One region of the Arthrobacter sp. 01T425 genome, then DNA from elsewhere that is predicted to be linked to it. Evidence: predicted binding sites of a transcription regulator. Region 1 holds the regulator's gene; the other holds the start of a gene.
The links. The regulator LexA, encoded in region 1, represses DNA repair genes until DNA is damaged. The targets are predictions, from matches to a motif close to TCGAACANNTGTTCGA.

Region 1 (5,457 bases):
CGCAGCCTGGGTGATAGCGGAGAGGTGGTAAGGGAGACGGACCAGGCGCAGGGCGTCAGCGACCTCCGGGGCCGCGGCCATGTAGCCGAGCCGCGCACCCGCGAGGGCGAAGGCCTTGCTCATGGTGCGCGAGACGATGAGCCGCTCCCGGCCAGGCAGCAGGGTGAGGGCACTGGGCGTGCCGTCGTGGGCGAACTCGTGATAGGCCTCGTCAACGATCACGATGGTCTGGCTGGCCTCGCCGGCGTCATAGACTGCCTCGACCACATCAAGGCCCAGCCCCGTGCCGGTGGGGTTGTTTGGGGAGCAGAGGAAGACAATGTTGGGCTGAAGCTCGCGGACTTGCTGTGCCGCCGATTCCGCGCTGAGCCCATAGTCGGACGCGCGGACCCCGACGACGTACTCCGTGTCCGTGCCGGAGGCCAGCAGCGGGTACATCGAATACGTGGGAGGGAACCCGAGGGCCGTCCGGCCAGGGCCTCCGAAGGCCTGGAGGATTTGCTGAAGGACTTCGTTGGAACCATTCGCGGCCCAGATGTTCTCCGCGTCCAGTCCATGGCCAAGGTATTCGGCGAGGGCTTCGCGCAATTCGGTGAATTCGCGGTCCGGATAGCGGTTCAGCCCGGCAGCGGCGGCGCTCACGGCCTCGGTAATCGCGGCGCGGACATCGGCCGGGACCCCATGGGTGTTCTCGTTGACGTTGAGCAGGATGGGGACGTCCAGCTGCGGCGCGCCATACGGTCGCAGGCCACGCAGATTGGTTCGGAGGGGCAGTCGGTTGAGGCGCTCAAGCTGGTCAGTCACGTGACCAGTTTAAGTGGTAGCGGGACGGGCGCTGAAACTGTGACGCCCGCGACGGCACCCGGGGGTGGCTACTTGGACGGGACAAACAGTTGCTGGCCCGGCATCACACGCGCGGCGTCCAGATTGTTCAACTGCACGATATCGGCCACAACATCGCGGGGATCGCGCTCCGGGGCCACCGACCCGGCAATGGCCCAGAGGGACTCCCCCGGTTGGACTGTGACGGATACGGTCGGCGTCACCGAGAGCTGGTCTGCGGAATCTGCCGCTTTCGCGGGAGCGTTGAGGAATCCGCTGAAGGACAGGATGAACGCCGCCAGCAGAATCAGGGGGACGCCGAAAAAGACGAAGCGTCCGCGCCGGGTGAGCCGAAGCGGCGGCTGCTTGGTCCGGCCGCCGGAAACCGCGGCGGCGGCTCCTTGCTGCGCCCGCGACGGCGCGGAGCCGCGGCGCCTGGCGTTGAGCGGGTACACGTTGCCGTGACTGGAACCGCTTTGGGCGAGGCCGCCGTGTCCGATGCTGCCGTGTCCGATGCTGCGGCGATCCGCTGCGCCACCCGGACCAACACCACGGTGGCGGGTCGTGACGCCCTGAATGTTAGTGCCGTCAAACGCGCTTGAAACTGACATGAACTGAGCCCTCCTGGACCATAAGTTGCCGCCCGGCGTACTCACGTACTCGCCGCCAACCGGCCGAACCTTCGAACATAGAACCGAACATTGCCTGCGAACCCAGATCGTCGGAATCGAACACATATTCGAATCTTACTTGTTCTGTTTTAGCACTTACTAACGAACGATGTCGAGACTCGCTAGAACAAATGTTTGAAAAAGGTCTGCGGCTGGCCTATTTTTGAGGGACAGGACAACCACTTTCGAACGCCCACTTTCGAACTACCAGTGGGAATTCATTCGTAGTTGATCAGCAGGGTCTGACATTTCAGGCCGGAAGTTCCCGGTGACAGCAGCCACGGCAGCCGGGCGGAACGGAAAGGCGTTGGCGAACATGGCAGCACAAGCCACCGGCGGCAGGGCCACCCCACGGAGCCCGCAGCCCGCCCGGGCCCCCAAGAGCCTCACCGTCCGGCAAAAGAAAATCCTGGAGACCATCCAGCGGTCCGTCACGGACAAGGGCTACCCGCCGTCCATGCGCGAAATCGGCGACACCGTCGGTCTCGCCAGCCTGTCGAGCGTGACCCACCAGCTCTCCCAACTGGAAAAGCTCGGCTACCTGCGGCGTGATCCGAAGCGGCCCCGGGCCATGGAAGTGCTCATGCCGCTGACCCTGGACGAGGGGGCCACGCCGATATCTGGTATCGAGAAGTCCAGCCCCTTGCGGGCCGTCGGCGGCCTGTCGGTAACCGAGCTCGCCAGCGCCACTGACACGGCAATGGTGCCGTTCGTCGGACGCATCGCCGCCGGCGGGCCGATCCTCGCGGACCAGGTGGTGGAGGACGTCATGCCGCTGCCCCGCCAACTCGTGGGCCATGGCGAACTCTTCATGCTCAAGGTGGCCGGCGACTCGATGATCGACGCCGCCATCTGCGACGGCGACTGGGTGGTTGTCCGCCGCCAGGGTGATGCCGTGAACGGCGATATCGTCGCCGCCCTGCTGGACGACGAAGCCACGGTCAAGACCTTCCGCCAGCGGGACGGCCACACGTGGCTGTTGCCGCAAAACACCCAGTACGAGCCCATCCTGGGCGACCACGCCGTCATCATGGGCAAGGTCGTATCGGTACTGCGCTCCCTCTAAACTGCGCTCGCTCTAAACTGCGCTCGCTCTAAACTGCGCTCCCCTTAGCCATCCCGGGCCATGCCGCCAGTTCGGAGCGGCCACCCCGCGGCGGATTTCCGGCGCAGGGTGACGGCCCCGGTTTGGGACTTAAGCTTTCGCGGAGTCTTTCGCCAGGCGCTTCAGGGCTGCCATGGCTATCGATGAATCGGTGGTGGGCCAGAACGGCGGCAGCGCGGCGCGCAGGAAGCCGCCGTAACGCTCCGTGGAGAGCCGCGAATCCAGCACTGCCACCACGCCCTTATCCGAGGTCGAGCGGATCAGCCGTCCGGCGCCCTGCGCGAGGCGGATGGCGGCGTGCGTGGCCGAGACGGCCATGAAGCCATTGCCGCCGGACTGGGCCACGGCCCGCGAACGTGCCGTCATCAGCGGGTCGTCCGGCCGCGGGAAGGGAATCCGGTCGATGACCACCAGCCGGCAGGACACGCCAGGGACGTCGACGCCCTGCCAGAGGGACATGGTGCCGAACAAACACGTGTCAGGTTCGTCGGCAAACTGCCGCACGAGCGCCGTCATGGTCGACTCCCCCTGGCACAGGATGCTGAGGCCCAGCCGGGGCCGCATGGCCTCGGCTGCTTCCTCTGCGGCGCGCCGCGAGGAGAACAGGCACAGGGCGCCTCCGCCGGAGGCGCGGATCAGCTTCTCGAGTTCGTCCAGGGCCTCGGGGGACGTTCCGCGGCCGGGTTTGGGCAGGTGCCTGGCTACGTAGAGGATGCCCTGCTTCGGGTAGTCGAACGGGGAGCCGACGTCGACGCCGGTCCAGCTCGGGGCGCCGTTGCCAACCAGGCCCAGGCCGCCGGCGGCGGGTTCGAAGGCAGCGCCGATGGCCAGTGTGGCCGAGGTCAGGATGACGGTGTGGTCCGCGAACAGGCCCTCGCGCAACCGCCCTGCGACGCTCAGCGGGGCAACGTTGATCAACGCCGGCGCGCTCTCGTCCGGCTGGGAGTAGCCCTGCGCCGGGTCGAAGCTGCTGTTGCGGGAGAACCACACGACTTCGCGGTTTTCGCGCGCGGCCAGGAGGCGTTCACAGAGCTCCAGGATGACCATGAGGCGCGAGCGGGCCAGCTGCCGTCCGCCGTCCGCCGACACGGAGCTGTCCCCCTTGGAATCGGACAGGGCGGCGCGGCACGCGTCGCGCAGTTGGTCGATGCAGTCCAGCTGCTCGCTGTTCAGGCCGTTGGGCATCAGCCCGCTGGGGACGCCGTCGATGGCGAGCTCCAGGTGGGCGGCGGCATTGTTCAGCGCATCCACGGTGATGCCCGTGTGCTTCCGGGCCCCGGACGCGGCGGCGTGCACCATCGCCACGGAGAGCTGGCCCGAGACCGCGCCCGTGACGCGGTCCTGAAGTTCGTGTGCTTCATCCACCACGACGACGTCGTACTCGGGCAGCACCGCCAGGCCTTCGAAGGCACTGACGGCGAGCATGGCGTGGTTGGTGACCACGACGTCGGCATCGGCGGCGTTCTGCCGTGCCAGTTCGCTGAAGCATTCGGCCGCGAGCGGGCATTTCTGCGCGCCGAGGCACTCCATGGAGGTGACCGAGACCTGGCGCCAGGCCCGGTCCGTGACGCCCGGCATGAGCTCGTCGCGGTCCCCCGTGGCGGTCTCCTCGGCCCATTCGCGCAGCCGGACAACTTCCTTGCCCAGCTGGGAGGACGGCCCGCCAAGTGCGGCGGCGAAGTGCGGCACGGACGTGTCCTCGCCGAGGGAAAACAGCTGTCCCTCGGAAGGTTCTTCGGACGGAAAGCCGCCCTCGAGTTTGTGCCGGCAGACGTAGTTGGACCGGCCCTTGACCAGGGCGACCTTGACGGGCCGCTCCAGGGCAGGGGTGATGGTCTTGAGCAGCCTGGGCAGGTCCCGGCCCACAATCTGCGTTTGCAGTGCCAGGGTGGCGGTGGAGACCAGGGTGGGTTTGTTGCTGGTCAGCGAATGCGCGATCAGCGGAATCAGGTAGGCCAGCGACTTGCCGGTGCCGGTGCCGGCCTGGACCAGCAGGTGATCGCCGCTGTCTATCGCGCGCGCCACCTGCCGGGCCATTTCGTGCTGGCCATCGCGGCTCTGCCCGCCCATGCCGGACACGGCACGGTCGAGCAGCTTAACAACAAACTCCTCGCCGGCCGCGCCGGCAACCGAACCGGCGCCGGTGTCGGCGTCGGCCGGCCCAGCGTCAGCTGGTTCGGCGTCGGTCCTGGTCACCTCAGCCTCAGTCATTGCTGATGAAGGGATCCAGTTCGGCGGCGAGTCCTTCACGCACCATCACCACGGCACGGGTCCCGGTTTCCTCGTGGTCGAGGCTGAGGATCTCGGCGTCGCTCTCGTGGAGCTTGCTGATCAGATCCCCGCGGTTGTACGGGATGAGCAGTTCAAGCTTCACGCTGGGCCGCGGAATGCCGTCACTGATGGCCTTGAGCAGTTCCGGAATGCCTTCGCCGGTGCGGGCCGAGACCACCACGTGGCGCGGCTCGCGCTGCTTGAGCCGTTCGACCACGAACGGGTCAGCGGCGTCGGCCTTGTTCAGGACAATGATTTCCGGAACCTTGCGCGCGTCGACTTCGCTGAAGACCGTCCGGACAGCCGCGATCTGGCCTTCCGGATCCGGGTGCGAGACGTCCACGACATGCAGGATCAGGTCAGAGTCGGCGACCTCTTCCAGCGTGGAGCGGAATGCCTCCACGAGCTGGGTGGGCAGGGAACGGACAAAGCCCACGGTGTCGGCCAGGGTGTATCCCAGCCCGTCAGCGGTTTCGGCCTTGCGGACGGTGGGGTCCAGGGTGGCGAACAGGGCGTTTTCCACCAGCACCCCCGCGTCGGTCAGCCGGTTCAGCAGCGAGGACTTCCCGGCGTTGGTGTACCCGGCGA
Region 2 (5,457 bases), on a different contig from region 1:
TCATCGCGGATGCGTTCGAAGTAGACGATGAACGAGTCGGCTGTCTGGCCGATGGCCACGATCAGGCCCGCGACGCCGGCGAGCGAAAGCCGGTAGTTTTCGGTCCAGCCGAGGATGGCGATGGCCAGGAACGTCAGCACCCCGGCGATCACGAGGGATGCCACGGTCACGAGGCCAAGGGCCCGGTACTGGAACAGCGAGTAGACAAACACCAACAGGAGGCCGATCACGCCGGCGAGCATACCCATGCGGAGCTGCTCACCGCCGAGGGTTGCCGAGATCTGCTGTTCGCTCTGGATTTCGAAGCTGATCGGCAGGGCACCGAAGCGGAGCTGGTCGGAGAGGGCCTTGGCCGACTCCTCGGTGAATCCGCCGGTGATCTGCGGCCGGCCGTCGGTGATGACGGCGAGGGAGCGCGGGGCGGAGATGACCTGGTCGTCCAGGACGATTGCGAACTGGGATTTCGGATCCGAGCCGGTCTGGCCGCCGCCGGCGGCGTAGAACTGGTACAGGCGCTCGGTGATTTCCTTGAACTTGGTGGTGCCCGCGTCATCGAACTGGATGTTGACGGCCCATTCATTGGTCACGGCACCCTGGGCGCCGCGCTGCAGCTGGAACGAGGAGGACTTGATGTTCGAGCCCTTCACCTCCACCGGACCGAGGATGTACTTGATGGCCGGCGACTTGGCCGAGGCCGGCTCGCAGGTCACCAGCGGCTTGGTCGGGTCGGAGCGCTGCTGCTTGTCCTGGGAGGGGTTGTCGCAGTCGAGGGCCTCGAACTGCTTGTAGACCTCGGGGGTAATCCAGTTCTCGTCGCTGCTGTTGGCGGGCGCGGCTGTCGGCTTCGGCAGCTGGGCATCCGGGGTCCTGGAGGCGGCGGGGACCGCTGCGCCGGGGCCGGTCTGGATGACCGGGCGGAAGTTCATGTCGGCGGAAGCCTGGATCAGCGCACGGGTTTCCTTGGCAGGGGTTCCCGGGAGGCTGACGACGACGTTGCGGCCGGACTGCGTGCTGATTTCCGCTTCCGCGACGCCCGAGCCGTCCACGCGCTGGCGAATGATCGCCACGGCCTGGTTGAGCTGGTCTTCGGTGATACCCGAACCGCCCTCAACCTTGGGCGCCAGGATCATCTGGGTGCCACCTTCAAGGTCCAGTGCGAGCTTTGGAGCCCAGCCCGCCTGGCCGGCCATCGTGCCGCCCGCCAGGACAGCCGTCATGGCGGCGATGATTACGCCAAGCCAGACCAGCATCCTGATGGCTGAGTTTTTGGGGCCAGTTCGTGCCATTGTCGATCTTTCTATTATTTACGGCGGATCCGCCGGCGCGGGCTCTGGGCCCCGCCGACGGATGCCCGCAACCGTTGCTTCGCGGGATAGCTCAGGTAGGCAGACTAGCTGTCTTTTTTGCCTTCGTCGTTGAGGCGGCGCAGGGTTTCCTCGGGCGTTTCGGTGCGCGGCGCGTCGTGGACGGGGGCGCTGGCGTCGGTCCCCTCAGCACCCAGCTTCTCGGTGGTCAGCGAGGACGCGTCGTCGGGAACGACCGTGGGCTCCTCGGCGGCGACAACCGGCTCCACAATTTTGGTGACGGCCTGGCGGTGCACCGTGGCCGTGTTGCCCGGGGAAAGCTCAAGCGTGACCTTGTTCTCCGCTTCGTCAATGTCGACGATCCGGCCGAACAGCCCGAAACTCGTCATGACCTCGACGCCCGGGCCGAACTTCGACTGGAGCTGCGCCTGCTGCTGCTGCGTTTTCTTGTTGCGGCGGAACATCATGAAGACGAACACGCCAAGCATCACGAACAGGAGAATTGTCATTAGATCCAAGGGGAAAGTTCCGTTCTGTACTTGCATAGCTGTTTTTCAGCAACGTCCGTTTGCTCCTGACGGCGCGGGCAGGGGTCTGCGCAGCAAACTGGCCGCGAGACCGTCCCCCAGACCGCCGGCGGCTACCTGCTCTCCGCCCACGGAAACAAAACCCGGACGTGCCGAGCGTCATACCAGTCTAAAGGGAAAAGCTGAAAGAACGGTGCTAGCGGCTGTTTCGGATCCACTGAGGATCGGTTTCTTCGCCGAGATCCCCACCGGACCCGCCGATCGGGCTCTCGCCCGGCTCGTCGGCCTGGAACAGTTCCAGCGGGTCCTGGCCGAAGGCGCCGGCCGGAATGGCGAAGCCCAGGTGCGTCCATGCCGGCGCCAGGGCTATCCGGCCGCGCGGCGTCCGGCCCAGGAGTCCTTCGCGCACCAGATAGGGCTCGGCGACCGTTTCCACGGTCTCCGTTTCCTCGCCGACGGCGATCGCGAGCGTGGACAGGCCTACCGGGCCGCCGCCGAACTTGGTGATGAGGGCCTCGAGAACGGCACGGTCCAGCCGGTCCAGGCCCCGCTTGTCCACCTCATACATGTCCAGGGCCGCGGAGGCCGCCCGCGCGTCGATTTGCTCGATGCCGTGCACAAGCGCCCAGTCCCGGACCCGGCGCAGGAGCCGGTTGGCGATGCGCGGCGTGCCCCGGGACCGGCCGGCAATCTCGCTGAATCCGGCGGAGTTGACCTTCAGGTCCAGCAGGCCGGCGGAGCGGCGCAGGACCAGTTCCAGCTCCTCGACGGAGTAAAACTCGAGGTGGCCGGTGAAACCGAACCGGTCCCGCAGCGGGCCGGGAAGGAGGCCGGCCCGCGTGGTGGCGCCGACGAGCGTGAAGGGCGGCAGCTCCAGCGGAATGGCCGTGGCGCCGGCGCCCTTGCCGACGACGATATCGACGCGGAAATCTTCCATCGCCATGTACAGCATTTCCTCGGCCGGCCGGGACATGCGGTGGATTTCATCCAGGAACAGGACCTCGCCCTCAGAGAGTGAGGACAGGATGGCCGCAAGGTCGCCCGCGTGTTGGATGGCCGGGCCGCTGCTGATCCGCAGCGGAACGTTCATTTCGGCGGCGATGATCATGGACAGTGTGGTCTTGCCCAGGCCGGGAGGGCCCGAGAGCAGCACGTGGTCCGCGCTGCGCCCACGCATGCGCGAGGCCTCCAACACGAGGGAGAGCTGCTTGCGGACCCGGTGCTGGCCCACGAAGTCGTGCAGGTTCTTGGGCCGCAGGGCGGCTTCGATGACCCGCTCCTCCGGTTCCTCTCCCCCGGCGACGATCGACGGCTCAGCCACGCGCGCCTACCCGGTTCCCGGCGCGGGCGCCGTCCTGGCCCAGCCAGCGCAGCGTCGCGCGGAGAATCTCCGCCACATTGCCGTTCGCCGCGAGGTCCGGGGAATCGGCAAGGGACTTGTCGATGCTGGCCGTGGCATCCTTTTCGGACCAGCCCAGGCTGGTCATCGCGGCCACCACCTGCGGCTTCCAGACGGATTCGGCGGACACGGCCGCGACAGGCGCGCCGGCGGTGCCGTGCGGCACAAGCTTGCCGGCTAGTTCGAGCACGATCCGGCCGGCCACCTTCGGTCCGATGCCGGGGACCTTCGTGAAGGCCTTGCCGTCGCCGGAGTGGGCGGCCACCCGGATGGCTTCGGGCTCGTGGACGGCCAGCACCGCCAGTGCGAGGCGGGGACCGACTCCGCTGACGCTGAGGAGCACATCAAACACCTCGCGTTCGTCATCGCTGGCGAAGCCGAACAGGGTCAGCGAGTCTTCCCGCACGATCAGGGACGTGAATAGCTTTCCCTCCTCACCCACCCGGAGGCCGCTGAGGGTCTGCGGTGTGGCGTTGACGCTCATGCCGGCGCCGTTGAGGTCGATCACGGCGGAGGACAGGCCAACATGCGCAACGGTTCCACGAAGAAAACTGATCAAGGCCGGGCTCCTGGTCTAACTGGCGTCTACAACTGGGTGATGAAAGAACGTACAGCCGGGCACGCCGGCTATCCGAACATATCTACGAATACCCTACCAAGCCCCGCGGCGTCACAGCCGGACATTCAGCGCGCACGGCGCGCTTTTGCCTCCGCGTCCGCCCACGCCCGCTGCGCCGGAGTGAGGGACTGGCTGCCCGGCCCAGTCGTGGCTACGGCGGCCCCGCTGCCGGCCCGCCAAGCGTGGGTGATGGCCAACGCTAGGGCGTCGGCGGCGTCGGCAGGGCGCGGAGGCGCGTCCAGCCGGAGGATCTTGGTCACCAGCTTGGTGACCGCATCCTTGTTCGAGGTCCCGCTTCCCGTCACGGCTGCCTTGACCTCGGACGGGGTGTGCAGAGCCACCGGGATGCCACGGCGCGCGGCGGCCGCAATGACCACACCGGAGGCCTGCGCCACCCCCATGACCGTGCTGACGTTGAGCTGGGAAAAGACCCGCTCCACGGCGAGGACCTGGGGTTCGTAGCGGTCCAGCCACTCGTCGATGGACGTGGCGATGACCAGCAGCCGCTGGTCCAGGCTCTCCTCGGGTGAGGTGCCCACAACGCCGAAGGCCACCAAAGTGGCCCGCCGGTTCCGCTCGACGTCGACAACGCCGATCCCGCAACGGGTGAGGCCCGGGTCGACCCCCAACACGCGCAGCGTCACGGTTGGGCCGTCAAGACCGGGCCCCAAAAGTCACGTTTGGGTGAGCGGGTCACTCGGCTTCCAGTGCGGCCTGCACTTCGTCGCTGAGGTCGGCGTTGCTGTACACGTTCTGGACGTCGTCGAGCTCTTCCAGGGCGTCCACCAGCTTCATGAACTTCTTGGCGGCATCAAGGTCCAGCGGCACCTGCATGGACGGCACAAACTCGGCCTCGTCGGTGTCGTACTCAATGCCGGCTTCCGTGAGGGCATCGCGGATGGCCTGGAGGTCGGTCGGCTCGGAGTGGATCTCGAAGCTGTCGCCGTTGTCCTTGACTTCCTCGGCCCCGGCATCCAGCACGGCCATCAGGACGTCGTCCTCGGCCAGGCCGTTCTTCGGCAGCGAGACGACGCCCTTGCGGGAGAAGAGGTAGCTGACGGAGCCGGGATCGGCGATCGTGCCGCCGTTGCGGGAGATGGCGAGCCGGACCTCGGAGGCGGCACGGTTCTTGTTGTCCGTGAGGCACTCGATCAGCAGCGCGGAACCCTGCGGGCCGCGGCACTCGTACATGATTTCGGTGTAATCGACGACCTCGCCGGTGAGCCCGGCGCCGCGCTTGATGGCGCGGTCGATATTGTCAGCGGGCACCGACGTCTTTTTCGCCTTGGTGACGGCCAGTTCCAGGCTGGGGTTGCCGGAGAGGTCGGGGCCGCCCATGCGCGCGGCGACTTCGATGTTCTTGATCAGCTTGGCGAACGACTTGGCCCGGCGGCTGTCAAGGATGGCCTTCTTATGCTTGGTCGTCGCCCATTTGGAGTGGCCTGACATGCTTTACGCTTCTCCTCTGATCATTCGAATAAACAGTTCATGCACGCGCTTCTCCCCCGTCACTTCCGGGTGGAAGGAGGTGGCCAGCAGCTTGCCGGAACGCACTGCAACAATTCTAGCCGTCCCGTCCAGGGATTCGGGGTGGCCGGCTTTGGACGG

Region 2: the regulator LexA is predicted to act here: its motif matches at 3,862-3,877, upstream of ruvA (Holliday junction branch migration protein RuvA).

The regions. Positions count from the first base shown of each region.
Region 1 covers NZ_JBFTPY010000020.1:53,802-59,258, forward strand. The annotation lists gene AC1DNG_RS18640 (histidinol-phosphate transaminase) at 1-804, opposite strand, end outside; gene AC1DNG_RS18645 (LysM peptidoglycan-binding domain-containing protein) at 873-1,277, opposite strand; gene lexA (transcriptional repressor LexA) at 1,810-2,559, shown strand; gene AC1DNG_RS18655 (ATP-dependent DNA helicase) at 2,689-4,809, opposite strand; gene hflX (GTPase HflX) at 4,802-5,457, opposite strand, start outside.
Region 2 covers NZ_JBFTPY010000001.1:270,051-275,507, reverse strand. The annotation lists gene secD (protein translocase subunit SecD) at 1-1,286, opposite strand, end outside; gene yajC (preprotein translocase subunit YajC) at 1,391-1,813, opposite strand; gene ruvB (Holliday junction branch migration DNA helicase RuvB) at 2,028-3,152, opposite strand; gene ruvA (Holliday junction branch migration protein RuvA) at 3,145-3,789, opposite strand; gene ruvC (crossover junction endodeoxyribonuclease RuvC) at 3,915-4,493, opposite strand; gene AC1DNG_RS01320 (YebC/PmpR family DNA-binding transcriptional regulator) at 4,543-5,298, opposite strand; gene pdxT (pyridoxal 5'-phosphate synthase glutaminase subunit PdxT) at 5,302-5,457, opposite strand, start outside.